One region of the Candidatus Pelagibacter sp. RS39 genome, then DNA from elsewhere that is predicted to be linked to it. Evidence: riboswitches for the same ligand, from Rfam matches in the RefSeq annotation. Region 1 holds a riboswitch; the other holds the start of a gene.

What was found. Region 1 has a riboswitch for S-adenosylmethionine ahead of B5L73_RS04755 (homocysteine S-methyltransferase family protein). Riboswitches for the same ligand answer to the same signal wherever they lie in the genome.
Region 2: linked by a shared signal. The riboswitch ahead of B5L73_RS03635 (O-acetylhomoserine aminocarboxypropyltransferase/cysteine synthase family protein) and the one ahead of B5L73_RS04755 (homocysteine S-methyltransferase family protein) in region 1 are both predicted to bind S-adenosylmethionine.

The regions. Positions count from the first base shown of each region.
Region 1 is NZ_CP020777.1:875,845-885,903, reverse strand. Features, by position in the region: gene B5L73_RS04795 (SufB/SufD family protein) at 1-375, shown strand, start outside; gene B5L73_RS04790 (aminotransferase class V-fold PLP-dependent enzyme) at 362-1,582, shown strand; gene sufU (Fe-S cluster assembly sulfur transfer protein SufU) at 1,579-2,043, shown strand; gene B5L73_RS04780 (iron-sulfur cluster assembly protein) at 2,046-2,342, shown strand; gene B5L73_RS04775 (HesB/IscA family protein) at 2,342-2,674, shown strand; gene B5L73_RS06485 (hypothetical protein) at 2,732-2,902, shown strand; gene glnA (type I glutamate--ammonia ligase) at 2,906-4,312, opposite strand; gene B5L73_RS04765 (YbaK/EbsC family protein) at 4,454-4,933, shown strand; gene B5L73_RS04760 (DMT family transporter) at 4,930-5,817, shown strand; gene B5L73_RS04755 (homocysteine S-methyltransferase family protein) at 5,810-6,718, opposite strand; SAM riboswitch class V at 6,722-6,789, opposite strand; gene B5L73_RS04750 (aldehyde dehydrogenase family protein) at 7,217-8,746, shown strand; gene B5L73_RS04745 (DUF779 domain-containing protein) at 8,797-9,150, shown strand; gene B5L73_RS04740 (thioesterase family protein) at 9,167-9,640, shown strand; gene B5L73_RS04735 (GYD domain-containing protein) at 9,681-10,004, opposite strand.
Region 2 is NZ_CP020777.1:675,196-685,254, reverse strand. Features, by position in the region: gene plsX (phosphate acyltransferase PlsX) at 1-693, shown strand, start outside; gene B5L73_RS03660 (integration host factor subunit alpha) at 697-990, shown strand; gene B5L73_RS03655 (MerR family transcriptional regulator) at 983-1,366, shown strand; gene B5L73_RS03650 (50S ribosomal protein L33) at 1,366-1,557, shown strand; gene B5L73_RS03645 (chorismate mutase) at 1,558-1,848, opposite strand; gene B5L73_RS03640 (COX15/CtaA family protein) at 1,892-2,908, shown strand; gene B5L73_RS03635 (O-acetylhomoserine aminocarboxypropyltransferase/cysteine synthase family protein) at 2,901-4,229, opposite strand; SAM riboswitch class V at 4,231-4,297, opposite strand; gene rplM (50S ribosomal protein L13) at 4,433-4,891, shown strand; gene rpsI (30S ribosomal protein S9) at 4,893-5,330, shown strand; gene argC (N-acetyl-gamma-glutamyl-phosphate reductase) at 5,364-6,386, shown strand; gene B5L73_RS06435 (hypothetical protein) at 6,383-6,544, shown strand; gene B5L73_RS03615 (homoserine dehydrogenase) at 6,537-7,829, shown strand; gene B5L73_RS03610 (AEC family transporter) at 7,829-8,731, shown strand; gene B5L73_RS03605 (DMT family transporter) at 8,750-9,601, shown strand.

The DNA of each region.
Region 1 (10,059 bases):
AGTTATCAGCTTATTAAAAGTGTTCTTGGAAGAAATTCAAAATCCGCATATCAAGGAAGAATATTTGTAAACTCAAAAGCTCAAAAAACTGATGGGTATCAATTAAGCAAAGCAATACTATTAGATGAAACATCTGAGTTTAATGCAAAACCAGAATTAGAAATTTATGCTGACGACGTAAAATGCTCTCATGGATCAGCATCCGGTAGCTTGGATGAAAATTCAATTTTTTATTTAATGTCTCGTGGTTTGAATTATCAACAATCTAAAGAACTTTTAATTAATGGATTTTTATTAGATGTTGTTGAAAAAATCACTGACTTAGAAATAAAAAACTTAATAAAAAATATTATTGGATTAAATGAATATAAATAACATTAAAAAAGAATTTCCAATTTTTGATGAAAAAATTCAAAATAATGATCTAGTTTATTTGGATAGCGCTAATTCATCTCAAAAACCCAAGGTAGTTCTGGATAGAATAAATGATTTTTACTCTAAGCAATTTTCAAATGTAGGAAGAAGTATTCATTATTTAGCTGTAGCAGCTACAAATTTATATGAAAATACAAGGACTTCTGTTCAAAAGTATATAAATGCAAAAGATAAAAATGAGATCGTATTTACCAAAGGTGCTACGGAGGCCTTGAATTTAGTAGCTAATACCCTGGGTCAAGCAATCTTGGAACCTAATGATGAAATTTTAATTACAGAATTAGAGCATCATTCAAATTATGTTCCATGGCATTTTTTAAGAAAATCAAAAAATATTAAAATAAAATTTGCAGAGATTAATGAAGATGGGGATATACCAATAGAAAATATAGAGAAAGAAATTACAGAAAAAACTAAAGTAATAGCTATAACTCATTTATCAAATGTTACTGGCGCAGTTTTACCAATCAAAGAGATAACTCAATTAGCGCACTCAAAAGGTATTGTCGTCGTAGTAGATGGATGTCAGGGAGGACCACATTTAAAATTAGATATGCAAGACTTAGATTGTGATTTTTATGCAATATCATGTCATAAAATGTACGGTCCAACAGGTCTTGGAGTTTTGTACGGGAAAAAGAAATGGTTAGAGCAACTTCCACCATATCAAGGGGGCGGAGGTATGATTAATGAAGTAAAAAAAGATAGGATTTCTTATGGAGATCTTCCAAATAAGTATGAAGCCGGAACCATGGCTACAGCACAAGTCATTGCGTTTAATGAATCAATAAAGTTTTTGGAAAGTATTGGAATTGAAAATGTAATTAAGCATGAAAAAGAATTAATAGAATACGGCCAAGAAATTTTAAAAAAGAATAATTCTGTGAAATTAATTGGAAATCCTAAAGAGCGAGGTGGAGTATTATCTTTTACTGTAGAAGGAGTTCATCCACATGATATTGCAACTATTCTAGATGAAACTGGGGTTGCTATAAGAGCAGGTCATCATTGTTGTCAAATACTTCATGACAAATTAGGCATACCTGCAAGTGCACGTGCATCACTAGGAGTTTATAACACTAAAGATGACTTAGATAAATTGAATGAAGGTATTAATAATTGTAAAAAAGTATTTGATTTAAAATGAACTTAAAAGAATTATATCAAGAAATAATTTTAGAACATGGAAAGAACCCTAGAAATTTAGGAAAAACAGAAAATTTTAATAAAGATGCAAAGGGTAATAATCCATTATGTGGGGATAATGTACATGTGTATTTGAAATTAAATGATCAAAGAAAAGTAGAAGATATTTCTTTTGAGGGAAGTGGATGTGCAATATCAATGGCATCAGCCTCTATAATGACTGATTTGATAAAAGGAAAAAGTGATAATGAAGCTAAAGAAATAATTGAAGATTTTTTAGGAATGATAAAAGAAAACCCTGAACTTAAAAATAATATTTTGAAAGAAGATGATAAAACAAAATTAATGTGTTTATCAGGTGTAAAACAATATCCAATGAGAGTTAAATGTGCTACTTTATCATGGCATACGTTAGTGTCTGCAATGGAAAATGATGGAAAAGAAATAACTACAGAAAAATAATTATGGATATTAAAAACAAAATAATTGAAGAAATCAGGAAAATTTACGATCCAGAATTACCAGTGAATATATATGAACTTGGTTTAATTTATGATATAAAAGTAAATGGTCGTAAGGCTGATATTAAAATGACTTTAACTACACCCAATTGTCCGGTTGCAGAAAGTTTACCGAAAGAGGTAAAAGAGGGTGCTATGCAAGTAGAGGGAATAGATGATGTAAATCTCGAATTGGTGTGGGACCCTCCTTGGAATAAAGACATGATGTCAGACGCAGCAAAATTGGAGTTAAATTTGTAATGAACCCTATTATTAAATTAAGTGACAATGCAGCTTTAAGAATTAAAGAAATAATGTCGAATGCTGAAAAGAATGCGGTTGGTGTAAGAGTTTCAGTAAAATCAGGGGGTTGTGCAGGTATGTCTTATGTTATGGAATATTCAAAGGAAATTAATCCAAATGACGAATTGATCGAAGACAAAGGAGTAAAGGTTTATATTGATTCGGCTGCAGTTATGTACCTTTTAGGAACTGAAATGGATTATAAAAAAGAAGACTTTTCATCGTCATTTGTCTTCAATAATCCCAATGAAACCGAGCGTTGTGGCTGCGGAGAGTCTTTTAAAGTTTGATCCCATTTTGAACATATCAGAGTTGCAATAAACGCATAGATATGTAATATCCTATTTATGAACGTCTTTGAATTTAGAAATTTGCTAAACAGTGAAGACAGAAAAGAGAAGAGAAAAACTTTTATAAGATCTCTAATTAAATCTGTTGATACTGGTGCAAATGGAACACTTGATTACATTGTTAAAAAAGGTTCTGGCAAAAATAAAATTGCTAAAACTAGACAATAAAAATTAACAACTGTAATACATCTCAAACTCTATCGGATGAGGTGTGTGCTCAAAATTGTGTATTTCTTCAAACTTCAATGCAATATAAGCATCAATTTGATCATCAGTAAATACATTCCCTTGTTTTAAGAAATCTCTATCTTTATCAAGACTTTCCATTGCTTCTCTTAAAGATCCACAAACAGTAGGAATTTTTTTAACTTCATCTTCTGATAAAGCATAAAGGTCCTTATCAAAAGATTTACCTGGATCAATTTTATTCTTAATTCCATCTAAACCAGCCATTAACATTGCTGCAAAAGTTAAATATGGATTACCAGCCGCATCACCAAATCTAATCTCGCACCTAGCTGCTTTCTTACTTAATGTAATTGGAATTCTACATGATGCTGATCTGTTTCTTGCAGAGTAAGCTAATAAAACTGGAGCTTCAAATCCTGGAATTAGTCTTTTATAACTATTTGTAGTAGCATTTGAAAAAGCGTTTATTGCTTTTGCATGTTTTAAAATTCCACCTATGTAATGTAAAGCTGTATCAGATAAACCTGCATATTTATCACCAGAGAATAATGCAGTATCACCTTTCCAAATCGATTGGTGAACGTGCATTCCTGAACCATTGTCACCTTTGACAGGCTTAGGCATAAATGTAGCTGTCTTACCAAAAGAGTGAGAAACCATGTGTACAGCATATTTATAAAGCTGTAAGTTATCTGCTTGGTCTACAAGCGTTCCAAAATACATTCCAAGTTCGTGTTGACTAGGGGCAACTTCATGGTGGTGTTTTTCAACTTTAATTCCCATTTCCTTCATAGCTTTAAGATATTCACTTCTCATATCTTGCTCACTATCAACTGGTGGAACTGGGAAGTAACCACCCTTAATTCCTGGTCTATGACCCATGTTGCCATTTTCATATTCTCTTCCTGAATTGTAAGGACCTTCCTTACTATCTATTTTAAATCCGGTTTCATTCATGTCATTTTTGAATCTCACGTCATCAAACACAAAAAATTCAGCTTCAGGACCAAAATATGCTTTATCTCCAATTCCTGAACTTTTTAAATAAGCCTCAGCTTTTTTAGCTGTTCCTCTAGGATCTCTTTCATAAGGATCCTTTTTAATTGCATCTAAAACATCGCAAAAAAGATTTAATGTATTATGAGATGTAAATGGATCTACAATCGCTCTGGAATTGTCTGGCTTTAAAATCATATCAGACTCATTAATAGCTTTCCAACCAGCTATAGAAGAACCATCAAAAAAAATTCCTTCATTCAACATTTTTTCGTCCACCATTTTGGCATCCATGGTTACATGTTGAAGTTTACCTCTAGGGTCTGTAAATCTTAGATCTACGTATTCGATATCTTTATCTTTAATAGTTTTTAATACATCGCTTGAACTCATAATCTCTCCTTTATAATTCTGACCGTTGTAATAACAAAAAAAGACTGATAAATAATGCTCTTTTAATTGATATCACCTATGCATTTTTTACATAAGTTTAATAGGTAATGAGCAAATTAACTAACAATTAAAAGTTGAATAATGACTTTATTAAATAAAGAGCCAGTAAAACGAGTCGAAAACATCCTTAAAGAATTTGATCAATCTCTAAATATTATTGTTCTTGAAACTTCTGCTCGAACTGCCGATGAAGCTGCTTCATCTTTAGGTTGTGAGGTAGGAGCAATTGTAAAAAGTTTACTTTTTAAAACTGAAAATAGCTTCACTTTATGCTTAGTTGCTGGTGACAAAAGAGCTTCATTAAACAGTATTAAAAAATTACTTAAAATAAAGGATGCATCTATGGCTTCAGCTGAAGATGTAAAAAATATTACAGGTTATACTATTGGAGGGGTTTCACCTGTTGGTCATTTAAGAAAAATTGAAATTTTAATAGATAAATCTTTAAGTAGATTTAGATCATTATATGCTGCTGCAGGTCATCCAAACTGCGTATTTAAAATAGATTTTACAAAATTACAAAAAATTACAAACGGACATATCGAAGAGATTACTGAATGAGACAGCCTAAAATTATTGATTACCTTTTATTGGTTTTACTTGCATTAATTTGGGCATCTGCTTTTTTTAATATTAAGATTGCAACATACTCATACGGCCCAGTTACCATTGCATTTTTAAGAGTTTTCTTTGGTGCTATTCCAGTTTTATTACTTTGTTATTATAAAAATATTAAAATAGAAGCTTTCTCAAAAGATTGGCACTGGTTTGCTATGATAGGATTTATAAACTTGGTAGCACCATTTTTTTTAATAGCTTATGGAGTTCAATCAGTTCAAAGTAACTTAGCTGCAATTTTAATGTCTACAACACCTTTAAGTTCAACTGTGCTTGGTCATTTTTATACGACAAATGAAAAATTTAATTTTATTAAAACATTTGGGATTTTGATAGGATTCTCAGGAATACTTTATTTATTTTCAGATAATCTGTTAATCGATGAAAATAACTTTATATCTGCTTTGCTAATACTTTTAGGTTCAACTTGCTATGTAGTTGGTGGTGTACTTACTTTAAAAATTAGTAAGAAAAAAAATGAAAATGTGACTGGATCTATATTAATTTGGGCAACAATAATTTTGATACCACTTGTTTGTTTTATAGAACAACCTTGGAACCTAACACCAAGATTAGACTCAACTGTGTCAGTAATATATTTAGGTCTTGTTTCAACAGGTATAGCTTGGTTATTAAGATTTAGAATCTTAGTAAATAATGGATTAATTTTCCAATCCCAAGTATCATACTTAATTCCAATTTTTGGAACAATTTTAAGTTATATATTTTTAAAAGAATTAATTACCACAAAAGTGTTAATTTCTTTAATAGCTGTTTCAGTCGGAATTTATTTTGTAAGAAAAGCTGATTACAAAAAAACTACTTAAGCTTAGAAAAAGCTTTAATATGCAAAGGTGTAGTTTCACAACAACCACCAATTATTGTAGCTCCTGCATCTTTAAATCTTTTTGCAAACTCTAGCATTTTTTCTGGGGTCAAATCTTTTCGTACTCCAAGAAATTCATTTGGATTTCCTGTTTTGCTTTTATTGTATGCTCCAGTATAATTTGGTTTTGGATTAGTTTTAACAAAACCATTCAGTTTGAAACCAAATGGAATATTTAAACTTTTTATTTCTTTAAGATTTAAATCATAATTTTCTGGGGAAATGCATGATAAAATTATTCCTAGTAATTTTTCATGATTAATTTTGTTAATAATTTCAGAAATTTTTTCACCACTAGGTAAATTTGTACCCTCTGATATATGAGCTCCAATTAAATATGGTTTATTAAATTCTTTTATACTTTCTATAGCAATTTTAAATTCTCTTACACTGCTTAAGACATCAAAATAGAAAAAATCAATATATGGGTTTAATAGCTTTGCTTGACTATAAAAATTCTCTTTTATTTCTTCTTCTGATCTTGTATCAGCCTCATAAGTTAAATATTGAGGCGGCAATCCACCAGCAATAAAAGTTTTAGGATATTGTTTTTTTGCTTTTTGAGCTATTTCACCTGCTTTAATATTTAAATACTCATATTTATCTTCAACATTATTATCTTTTAATCTAATCTTTCTAGTTGTGAATGTAGTCGTTACAATTACTTCAGCACCAGACTTAATAAAGTCTAAATGTGTATCCAATAATAACTGATGATATTTCTCATGAAGTAATGCATTCGCACTCCACAAAGTTCCATTAGGTTCCATACCCCTAGCTAAGAGCTCCTGACCCATGCCACCATCTAAAATTCTTGTTTGTTTAAAAAAATTAATGTCCATAATATCCTCACTGTTTTAGTGCTTAAGCTTTATGCAAGGCGCACAATATAGTTCAAATGCCTGCAGATTGATTATTATGGGATTTCCATTTTAGCTGTTATTGCCCGCAATAGGATCAAATCGGCAAAGTCTTTATACTAGAATTAAAATTAAAAATCTTTGTTAATAATATCTACAAATACTGATCATTTTTTTTTAGATACAACATATAGTATTTTTTTCAATTATAAGTAGTAAATAAAATTTTATAAAAATAGACAGCACCTTCATTTACTAGTTTAATTAAGTATGGCTACTCAAAGAAAGAAAAAAGCTAAGCCAAAGACCAAGAAAAGAAAAATTAAATTGGTCAAATCATCTAGAAAAAAAATAAAGACGAAAAGAAAAGTTAGGACAAAAAAGTCTGCGACTAAGAAACGTTCAAAAAAATCTAGAAAAAATAATAAGCTTAAATCAATAAAAAAAACAAGAGGAGTAAAAAAAATGAGTGCAGAAGCTATGAAAGTGTCATCTGTATTGGATACTTCTCATTTGAAAGTTAAATTTCCATTTAAAGCAAAATATGGAAATTACATAAATGGAAAGTTTGTAGAACCAAAATCTGGAAAGTATTTTGATAATACATCTCCGATTTCAAATGAAGTAATCTGTTCAGTTGCGCGATCAAATGAAAAAGACGTAGATGCAGCATTAGATGCAGCTCACGCAGCTTTCCCAACTTGGGGCAAAACTTCAATTACGGAAAGATCAAACATTCTTCTCAAAATTGCAGATGTCATTGAGAAAAATCTTAATGTGTTAGCAACAGCTGAATGTTTAGATAATGGTAAGCCAATAAGAGAATGTATGGCTGCTGATTTACCACTAGTAATAGATCATTGGAGATATTTTGCTGGAGTAATCAGAGCAGAGGAAGGTTCAGTTGCTGAAATCAGTAACAGTGAATACTCTTATCACATTCCAGAACCACTAGGTGTAGTTGGACAAATTATACCTTGGAACTTTCCATTATTAATGGCAACTTGGAAACTTGCTCCAGCTTTAGCAGCAGGAAACTGTGTAGTGCTAAAACCAGCTGAGCAAACACCAGCATCCATCATGTTACTTATGGAACTAATTGGAGATTTATTACCTCCAGGAGTAGTTAACGTTGTAAGTGGCTTTGGTTTAGAAGCTGGAAAACCACTAGCATCATCAAAAAGAATCAAAAAGATTGCTTTCACTGGTGAAACAACAACTGGTAGATTGATTATGCAATACGCATCTCAAAACTTAATACCAATTACGTTAGAGCTAGGTGGAAAATCTCCTAACATTTTCTTTGAAGACGTCATGGCAAAAGATGATGACTTCTTTGATAAATGTTTAGAAGGTTTTGCAATGTTCACATTAAACCAAGGTGAAGTTTGTACTTGTCCAAGCAGAGTGCTAGTTCAAGAGTCTATCTATGATAAGTTCATGGAGAAAGCTATTGCTAGAACAAAAGCTGTTAAGCAAGACAATCCTTTAAAAATGGAAACAATGATTGGTGCACAAGCATCATTAGAACAAATGGAAAAAATCAAATCTTATCTAGATTTAGGTAAGAAAGAAGGTGCCAAAGTTCTATGTGGTGGAAATGTTGCAAAAATCAATAGTGGTTTAGAAAAAGGAAACTACATTGAACCAACTATTTTTGAGGGTAATAACTCAATGCGTATCTTCCAAGAAGAAATTTTTGGACCAGTTGTATCAGTAACTAAGTTTAAAGATGAAGCAGAAGCATTACAAATTGCTAATGATACTCTTTATGGTTTAGGTGCTGGTGTTTGGACTAGAAATGGAAATATCGCTTACAGAATGGGTAGAGAAATACAAGCTGGTAGAGTTTGGACTAACTGTTACCATGCTTATCCTGCACATGCTGCATTCGGTGGATACAAACAATCTGGTATCGGAAGAGAAACACATAAAATGATGCTTAACCACTACAGACAAGTGAAGAATCTTCACGTGTCTTACAGTGAAAAGAAATTAGGCTTCTTTTAAAAACAAACTAATATATAATGGCCCGTGAGGAATCACGGGCCATATTTTTTATGAAAGTAAAAGCAACAGACTCAGCACTTAAATTAATTGAAGAGCTCAAAGCTCAACATGGTGAAGAGCTATTATTTCACCAATCTGGTGGATGTTGTGATGGAAGTGCACCAATGTGCTATCCAAAAAATGAATATATGGTTGGCTCAAGTGATGTAAAATTAGGTGAAATTGGTGGACTGCCTTTTTACATGAATGATGATCAATATGAAAAATGGAAACATACCGATTTAACTATAGATGCAGTTAAGGGTATTGGTGGAATGTTTTCTTTAGATAATGGCACTGGAAAAAGATTTTTGACAAAATCTGAGATTTGTTTAGTCGTAGATAACGATAACAAAAAAAATTAATCATTTTAGATATTAGATGTCTGTTTATCTTAGCTCTCAAAAAATCATTAAAGATTGGATAGATTATAATGATCATATGAACGTATCATATTATCTTTTAATCTTTGATAAATATGGAGCAGATATTTTGAATAGTATTTTTAAAATGGGAGAGCATTCAGCAAAAACAACTGGCAAAAGCACGATGATTGTAGAGTCAAATATTACCTATAATCAAGAGCTCAAAGTTGATGATGAGGTTGATGTTAATCTAATTTATTTTGATCACGATAAAAAAAGACTGCAATATAAAATGGAGATGGTTCATAAAGAAAAAAAGTTTCTCGCATCAACTATAGAAGTTCTCGCTTTATATGTTGATCTAAATAGTAGAAAAGTTTCTGAATTTGAAGATGAAAAAGTAAAAATTATGGATGATTATATCCAAAAACATTATTCAAAATTTAATAATGAAAATCTTAAATTTTCTTCAAAATTAAAAAAAAATTAATATAACTCCTAGCTATTAGACCAGGAGTTAATATTAAAAATTATTTACCAACTGGTCTATAAGCAGAAGCAGCTTTTGCCGCTTTTTCTGCAGCTTTATTGAAATCAACAGCTTCCATGATATTCATATCTTCAATAGTTCCTGTTGATTGCATTAACATTTTCATTCCAGCCATAGTTTCAAAATCTGATCCCTCAATTATAGCGATGAAATCATATGCTCCTCTTAATGTCATCATCTCTAAAAGTTTTCCGCCAGCAGCTTCAGTAATTTTTTTTGCGGCTTCTTGTCTATTATCAGATGGGTTTTTTACAAAACCAGCAAGACCTTGAGTTGAATATTTACCTAATACAACAAACTTCATTTAACCTCCTATTTTTTATATTAATTATAACAAACCAAATTATTTTTAGATATGA
Region 2 (10,059 bases), 200 kb from region 1:
GCAGGCAATACTGGAGCTTTACTAGTAATTGCAAAATTAAATCTCAAGATGATCCAAGATATTGATAAGCCTGCATTATCAGCATTATGGCCCAATAAAAATGGAATGAGTGTCGTACTAGATTTAGGTGCTAATATAGAGTGTAGCTCAAAAAATTTGTTTGATTTTTCAATTATGGGTGCATCTCTTTACACATCTTTATATCCAGACAAAAAGCCAAATATAGGTTTATTAAATATAGGTTCTGAAGAACTTAAAGGAAATGAAACTATTAAAGAAACATTTAAGATATTGAGTAATAAAAAATCAGAAAATTATGATTTTGCAGGATATATTGAAGGTAATCAAATTATGGATGGTGAAATAAACGTAATTATTTCAGATGGATTTACTGGGAACATAGCTTTAAAAACAGCAGAGGGAACTGCAAACTTTATTGTTAAAGAATTAAAAAAAGCAATGACTGGTTCATTTATAGGAAAAATTTCTTCAGTATTAAATTTTTATAATTTGAAAAAATTTAAAAACCGACTAGATCCTAGACTATATAATGGCGCAATTTTTTTAGGTTTAGACTCCCCAGTTGTGAAAAGTCATGGTGGCACTGATTTTATTGGGTTTTCAAATTCTTTAGATGTTTGTAATAAGATTGTTAAAGGTAATTTGATAGAAAAAATAAAGCATAACATTTAAAGAATGAGAATAAATTTAACTAAAAAAGACTTAATAAATCAAATTTATATGCAGCTAGGCTTTTCAAAGCAAGTATCTGAAAACCTTATTAATGATTTTTTTTCAACAATTATTCTTAATTTAAAAGAAGAAAAAATACTTAAACTGTCAGGATTTGGAACTTTTTCAATAAGAAGAAAAAAATCTAGAGTGGGCAGAAATCCCAAAACTAAAGAACCTAAAGTTATTTCGAGTAGAGATGTGGTTTTATTTAAACCTTCAAAACAATTTAAGGAATTCATTAATAGAAATGACTGATAAATCTGAGAATGCTTATAAAACAATAGGTGAAGTAGCTGAAATTTTAAGATTAAATTCAAAAAAAAAAGGAGTTTTCTCAACCCATACTATTCGATTTTGGGAAAAACAATTCAAACAAGTTAAACCAAAATTACTTAATTCTAATAGAAGATATTATGATCAAAAAACTATCGATATTTTAAAAAAAATAAAATTTCTTCTTAAAGACCAAGGTATGACTATTAAAGGAGTAAAAAAAATCTTAGATAATCCAGATATTAACGATACTTTAAACCTTGACGAAATTTCAAATAATTCTATAAGAACGAGTAATTTTAAAAATAAAGTTTTAAAAATTTCTAAAATTGTTAAAAATTTAAAAGATTATAAATAATGGCAAAAAAAACACACGTAAAAGTTAGACTAGTTCCCGAAAGTAAACCAGATAGTCCATTTTTTTATTATGTAAAAAAACCAGCGGGTGGTGAAAAAGCTAAAGTTAAACTCTCAGCGCGTAAATATAACCCAAGTACTAGAAAACATGAAGTTTTTATTGAAAAAAAACTTCCTCCGCATAGTAAGTAATTATTTTCTTTTAAAATTTCTTTTTTCGTAATCAATATAGGACCAAATCATATTTTTCCATATACGATTGGTAATTTTAGGGTCTATCTTATTTGCTAGAGATTTTTTTCTGATATTTTTCAAAATAATTTTAATTCTTTTATTGTCAATAATTTCCTTTTTTTTATCTTTAAGTTTTAAAACTTGATTTACAAGATTAGTTCTTTGTTTAATTAGTTTAATCAATGAATTATCCAATTTATCTAACTTTAATCTTATCTTGTTAAGTTCTTTTCTTTTTAAAGGCGACATTTATATATTTGGATAATATGAAAATTATTATATTTATCCCCACATGTACACAACAAATGCAAAAATAAATAATCAGCTATCAATTTGGTTAATCTTTATGTTTTGGATTATATCTTTTATGATAATAGTTGGTGGCTTAACAAGACTTACCGACTCAGGCCTCTCAATAACTGAATGGGAATTATTTTCTGGTTTTTTTCCACCTCTTAATCAAAATGATTGGACTATTTATTTTAATCTTTATAAACAAATCCCTGAATTTAAGTTACAAAACTACAATATGACTTTAAGCGAGTTTAAAGTTATTTTTTGGTGGGAATGGGCTCACAGATTTCTTGGAAGACTGATCGGTCTTGGATACTTAATACCATTAATTTATTTTTCTTTTAAGATTAAGATTACTAAATTATCAAATCTATATTTCATTTTTTTTCTTATATGTTTTCAAGGTTTCATTGGCTGGTATATGGTTAGTAGTGGATTAGTTAACAGAGTAGATGTAAGTCACTTTAGGTTATCTTTACATTTACTCATTGCTTTTTTTATTTTATCTTTAATATATTGGAATTATCTAAAAATTAACGTATCAAGAAACACAACAAACAAACTAAATATATTTATTCCTTTATTATTCTTAATCCTGATTTTTTTACAAATTTCAATTGGTGCCTTTGTTTCTGGTATGGATGCAGGAAAAATCTATAATTCATGGCCTTTAATGGGCAGTTCATATTTTCCTGATGATAATAATTTTGATGATCTATTTAAAGTTGCGGCTCTAAGTGATCCCTCATTAGCACAATTTATTCATCGTAATTTAGCTTATTTGATAGTAATTTTTTATTTTTCAATTTTCTATAAGATTTATAGAAACAAGATGTATGATTTATATAAATCTATTAATTATTTGGGTATATTTATAATTCTTCAGATTATATTAGGTATTTTCACAGTCTTATATGGTGCACAGATTTATGTTGCATCTCTGCACCAAATAAGTTCAATTTTTTTAGTTAGCTCAAGTATTTATTTTTTTTATTTAAATACAAAATTTAACTAACAGCTTTTAAACTTCCTTTTGATGACTTGTTCAAGGCTTGATCTAAATCATCAATAATATCATCAATGTGCTCAATACCTATACAAAGTCTTACATAACTCTGAGTCACACCTGATGCCGCTAACTCTTTTTCGTTCAACTGACTATGAGTAGTACTAGCAGGATGTATAGCTAAACTTCTTGCATCACCAATGTTTGCTACATGGTAGAACATTTTCAAAGACTCAATAAATTTTTTCCCAGCCTCAATACCACCTTTAAGTTCAATACCAACCATTGGTCCATTTCCACCTTTAAGATATTGTTTAGCTCTATCAGCTATTTTCTTCTCATGTTCAGTGGAATATATAACCTTAGTTACTTCTTTATGTTTTTTTAAAAAATTAACTACTTTTTCAGCATTTTCACAATGTTGCTTCATTCTTAGAGCTACGGTCTCTAGTCCCTGAATTATTGCAAAAGCATTATCTGGTGCTAAAGCTGAACCTAAATCTCTAAGCAAACAAACTCTTGCTCTGACTGCAAAAGGTACATTAGCTCCGGTTAATTCTGGTACAGCTTTTCCCCAAACAACACCTCCATAACTTGCATCAGGCTCATTGAATAAAGGTTGTCTTTTAGGATCTGCGGTCCAGTCAAAGTTACCACTATCAACTATGCTTCCAGCAACAGCAGTTCCATGTCCACCAATATATTTTGTTAATGAGTGTATAACGACGGCCGCTCCATGTTCTATTGGTTTACATATAATTGGCGCAGCAGTATTATCCATTATTAATGGAATATTATATTTTCTTCCAATATCAGAAACTTCTTTGATAGGGAACACTCTCAAATATGGATTAGGTAATGTCTCACCATAAAAAGCTCTGGTCCTATCATCTATTGCCTTCTCAAAGTTTTTAGGATCACTTGGATCAGCATATCTAATTTCAATCCCAAGTTTACTTAAGGTATGTGTAAATAATGAAACTGTTCCGCCGTAAAGATCCGTAGAACTAACAATGTTATCACCTGATTGAGCAACATTTAGAACTGCAAAACTCGAAGCTGTTTGCCCTGATGAAACCGTTACACAAGATAATCCACCTTCCAATGCTGCAATTCTTTTCTCTAAAACATCATTAGTTGGATTCATAATCCTTGTGTAGATATTTCCAAATTCCTTTAATGCAAATAAATTTGCTGCATGTTCAGTACTTTGAAATTGATATGACGTTGTTCTATATATTGGCACAGCAACAGCATTAGTTGCTGGGTCACTTCTGTAATCACCACCATGTATGGCAATGGTTTCAGGATTATTTCTTTTTTTACTCATATTACTCCTTTTTTAGTGCTTTAGCTTTATGCTAGGCGCACAATACAGTTCAAATGCCTACCGAGTTTGTATGATGATTTCCTTTTTAGCTGTAAGCCCGCAATAGGAACAAATCGGCATTATTAATATAACAAAAAAAAGGCTTAAAACAATAAAAATATCAATTTGACTTTGATCTTATTAATAGTATTAATCCACGCACAATGACAAAATTCCTTAAAAAAGATCAATTATCATCTAATTGGTATGAAATAGACGCTAAAAATGCTGTAGTAGGCAGACTAGCAACTGTCATATCAAAAATTATTAGAGGTAAAAACAAAACAACTTTCACACCACATATGGACGATGGAGATTTTGTAGTTGTTAAAAATATCGAACAAATCAAATTCACTGGAAATAAATTTCAAAATAAAAAATACTTCAGACATACAGGTCATCCTGGTGGAATAAAAGAAACTACACCTGAAAATCTTGCTAAAAAAAAACCAGGTGAGGCTCTAAAACTTGCAGTAAAAAGAATGCTTCCAGGGGGAGTGTTGGGAAAAAAACAACTTACTAAATTGAAAATATATGTTGGAAATGATCATCCTCATACAGCTCAAAATCCTCAAGTAATACACTTGGATAAATTAAACTCTAAAAACATAGCACGAAATTAAAATGGAAAATACTCAAACATCAGCTAAAGCTCCTAAAATAAAGCTGGACTTCAAAGATAGCAAGTACGCTACTGGAAGAAGAAAAACTTCAATAGCTAAAGTTTGGTTAAAAAAAGGCTCAGGTAAAATTTATGTAAATGGTAAACTTTTTAGTGATTATTTTTCAAGTGATAATCATAAAATGCAAATAGTTAGACCTTTTGAACTTATAAATCAAGCAACAGAATATGATGTAAAGTGCAGTGTAAAAGGTGGAGGACCAACAGGACAAGCAGGAGCAATGGTTCACGGGATTTCTAAAGCTTTAGTTTTATTTGATGAAAAACTGAAATCTACACTTAAAACCGAAAAATTGACCACCCGAGACTCCAGATCAGTTGAAAGAAAAAAACCTGGACGTAAAAAAGCTAGAAGAAGCTTTCAATTTTCTAAAAGATAATTCTTTTTTAACTTTTAACTGTTATAATATACAATGCCTAAGCTTAATGTACTAATTGCTGGATCTACTGGTTATATCGGTATTCAATTAATTAAATTATTAATTAAACATAAGAATATTAATATAAAGTATCTATGCGGAAATTCCTCTGTTGGAAAAAATATTTCATCTTATGATAATTCATTTAGGTCAAAAAAGTTACCAAGAATTACAAAATACAATAAAAAATACTTAAGTTATGTTGATATTATATTTACCGCTCTTCCGAATGGAGAAGCTCAGATAATTTCAAAAGATTTATTAAAAAAAAATACTTTAATTGATTTAGCTGCAGATTTTAGATTAAAAAAAGGTTCTGAATATTTAAAATGGTATAAACAAAAACATAAAGCGTTAAGTAACATAAAAAATAGCATTTATGCTTTACCTGAAATAACAGGAAAATTAGTTAAAAAATTTAGCATTATTGGGTGTCCAGGTTGTTATCCTACATCAATACTTTTACCACTTGTTCCATTAGTTAAAAAAAGATCGATCAACTTAAAGAATATCATTATAGACTCTAAATCTGGATATTCTGGAGCGGGAAGAGGTGTACATAAAAAATTTAAAAACAAGAATTTATACGAATCTCTTAGTGCGTATGGTGTAGGGTTTCATAGACATAATTCTGAAATTCAACAAGAATTAAAAAATTATACCTCTTCAAAAATTAATTTTACATTTACACCCCATATTATTCCAATGTTTAGAGGAATTTTGAGTACTATCTATTTGGATTTAAAACCAGGCATTACTCTAAATAAAGTACAAAATATTTTGAAAAAATTTCATAAAAAGAATAAATTTGTAAAAGTAAAGAGTGTTAACTCTTTTTTGAGCACAAATGACGTTATGAATACCAATTATTGCTTTATTTCAGTCTGCAAAACTAAATTTAAAGATAAGATAATAATTTTATCAGCCATTGATAATCTTATTAAAGGAGGAGCAGGTCAAGCTGTTCAAAATATGAATTTGAAATTTGGTTATAAAATTAGTGAGGGATTATTGTGAAAAAATTATTATTATTTATTTTCTTTCTAGTTATTTCTTGTGCTCCTATTCAAACTGAAAAAAAGATAAATTTTTCAAAAGATCTAACTTTTGAAGAATTTAAATCAAATTTAAAAGTTTACGTAGATAACAGTGATTATCCAAATATAGATGAATAAAATAGTTAACATTGCAATTGTTGGTTTGGGTCAAGTAGGCATTTATCTTTACAATGAATTAAGACTAAAAAAAAAAGAAATAGAAATAAAAACAGGAAAAAAGATAAATATCGTAGCAATTTCTGCAAAAAATAAAAATAAAAAAAGAAAGTACAATATTAATAAGAAAATCTTCTATACTAATCCTCTCAAAATTTTTAAAGAAAAAAAAATAGATATTTTATTTGAGTCTATTGGTCAATCTGACGGAATTTCAAAAAAAATTGTTGTGTTGGCGTTAAAGAATAAGATTAATGTTATTACACCAAATAAAGCTTTAATTTCAAAACACGGTAATGAATTAGCTAAATTAGCTGAGAAGAATAATGTTAATTTAGAATTTGAAGCTTCTGTTGCTGGAGGAATTCCAATACTTAGAACGATTAAGGAGGGTTTAGCTACAAATAAAATAAAGAAAGTCTATGGAATTTTAAATGGAACAACTAATTATATTTTAACAGAGATGGAAAATTCAAATGAGACTTTTGATAAAGTTTTAAAAAAAGCTCAAGAACTTGGTTATGCTGAACCAGGTAATCCTAAATTAGATCTGAATGGTTTTGATGCTTTTGCAAAAGTTAGAATTTTATCAGCTCTTGCATTCAATAATAAAATTTCACATTACAAATGTATAATGGAAGGTATAGAAAATATTGATTTAAAAGATATCAAAATTGCAAAACAATTAAATCTTAGAATTAAGTTACTTGGTATATGTGAAATGATAAATAATCGTTTATTTGAAACTGTTCATCCGTGTTTAGTTAGTAAAGACACGTACATAGGTAATGTAAATGGTGTTATGAACGCTGTTATTACGGAGGGAAAGCCCGTTGGTGAGAGCATACTTCAAGGGGAGGGCGCAGGACCAGGGCCTACTTCATCCTCTTTATTATCTGATTTATTGTCTATTCTTAGAGGAAATATAAAATATCCCTTTGGAATTTCCTCAAATAAAAGAAAAGTTGTAAAGGCTTTTAATAATGATGACTACTCAAATTCTCTATATTTAAGATTTGAAGTTAAAGATAAACAAGGTGTTTTATCTTCTATAACTAATCGACTGGCTAAATATAAAATGTCTGTAAAAAGAATTATACAAACACCTGATAAAAAAAGAAATTCAGCTACTATTGTCATAATTACACATAAAACATCAGAAAAAAATGCAAGAAATTGTTTATCGATATTTAGAAAGAATAGAAATATTTTAAAATTTCCAACATTAATCAGACTGTATAGTTAATGGAAATTTATATAAAACTTTTTGAAGTTTTGTTTCCTGTTTTTTTCGTTGTTGGCATTGGTTACTACTTAGGTAAAAAAAATCCTAAAATAGATACTACGTTTATCACTAATTTTGCAGCAAATGTAGGTACACCTGCAATGATTATTTACGCTTTAAACCCGGTAAATATCTCATTTAATATTTTCATCAATTATTTTTGGTATTACGCAATAGCTATTTTAGGATTTATGATTATTGGAACAATCATACTATATCTTTTAAATACTAAAGATATTATAAGAGAACTTCCACCACTAACAATGCCTAATACTGGTAATATGGGATTGCCAATATGTTTATTTGCTTATGGTTCACAAGGTCTTGGAGTTTCTGCAGCCATTTCTGCTTTAATAATCTTATGTCACTTCACATTAGGTGTATTTCTGGCCGATAGAAAATTTAGTCTACAAGTTATAATTAAAAGTCCACCATTTTATGCAATCATTGTTGCAGTCTTTTTACTTTATTATGATTTAGAACTACCTGGCTTTGTTGAAAATACGACCTTTCTTTTGATGTATGCAACTATTTTTTTAATCTTAATGTCGTTAGGAATTGCATTAACAAGACTAAAGGTTTTTTCGTTAAATAAAGCTATATTTTCTTCAATAGGACGTGTAATTGCAGGACCTATTATAGGATATCTATTAATCTTATATTTTGATTTAAAGGGATTTGCTGCTGGAGTTTTATTAATACAATGTTCAATGCCTAGCGCCGTTCTTAATTATCTTGTTGCATCAATATATTCACCAAAAAAGATAGTTGATAGTGTTGCAAGTACTATAGTTGTTTCAACTTTAATGTCTTTTATAACTATCCCAATTGTTGTATTCTTTGCTTTAAAATACTTCAATTAATCTATAACTTTTAAGTTCATGAAAGCTATAACTTTCAATCTTTTAGCGTGGGTAATGCTTCCAATTATGGATGGATTTGCAAAATATTTGAGTGCAGATCTTCCTGTTTTACAAATTACATGGGCAAGGTATTTTTTTACAGTTGCATTTACTCTTCCAATTATGTTTTTCTTTTTTAGAAAAAATCTTGTTTGGACGGATAAACCAAAATTACAATTTATAAGAGGTCTAATTCTTTTAACAGCTAATATCTGTTTTTTTTATGCAATCTCAGTAATTTCTTTAGCAAAAGCATTAACTTTAGCTTTTGTTGCACCTTTAATTGTTACTGCTTTCTCTCCAGTTTTTTTAGGAGAAAAGGTTGGTTTTAGAAGATGGTCTGCTGTAATTATTGGATTTATAGGCTCATTAGTGGTTATAAGACCTGGGTTTGTAGAAATTAACTTAGCGAGTATAGCTGCTCTTGGTACTGGTATAATGTATGGATTTTATTTGATTATTACCCGTAAATTAAGTACTTCAGACAACCCTTTATTAACTTTGTTATTAACTGGTGTAGTAGGGGCCATAATAGTTTCCACAATAATGCCATTTGTTTGGGTTGTGCCTACTTTAAATCAGTGGTCTATGATGGCTGCAATTGGTATATTTGCCTGTATAGGCCATTTATTTTTAATATTATCTCTTAAATATGCTGATGCCTCTAAGTTAGCTCCATTTAGCTATTTCGAGATCATTACAAACATCATTATAGGTTATTACTTCTTTAGTGATTTTCCAGATTATTGGACTTTTCTAGGTTTGTTCATTATTGTATTAAGTGGAATCTATATTTCTAGAAGAGAAAATTTAGTTAAAAAGATTAAATAATAGGTATTATTTATTTACTAATACTTAAAGTATTACATTAAGTATAATGCGTAAACTGCTGTAATCATTATATATTTAATTGATATTAATTTCAGTAAAAACTGAATTAAAACTGATTTTATTTGATTAAAAGAAAATCTTTTTTAGCTTAATTAAGTAAAATCTGTAACAGAATTTAGAAATATTAAATTATCATTTAAAATCAAGGCTTTTTAGACATCAGAAAATATAAAATCATGAATAAATAGGGTGGTTTAAAAGCGTTGATATAGTTGAATTGTAGAGCGATGCACTAACTGAATATACCTTTTAAACGGTCATATATGGGTCTATTTTAAGCGTAGGTTAATATATAGTACAACTGAAGGGTGAATTATACTATTTTATGGAAAATCAAGTAAAAACATCAAAAAACATTGATTTTACTAGTTTTTTTACATAAAAAAAGCTTTAAAATA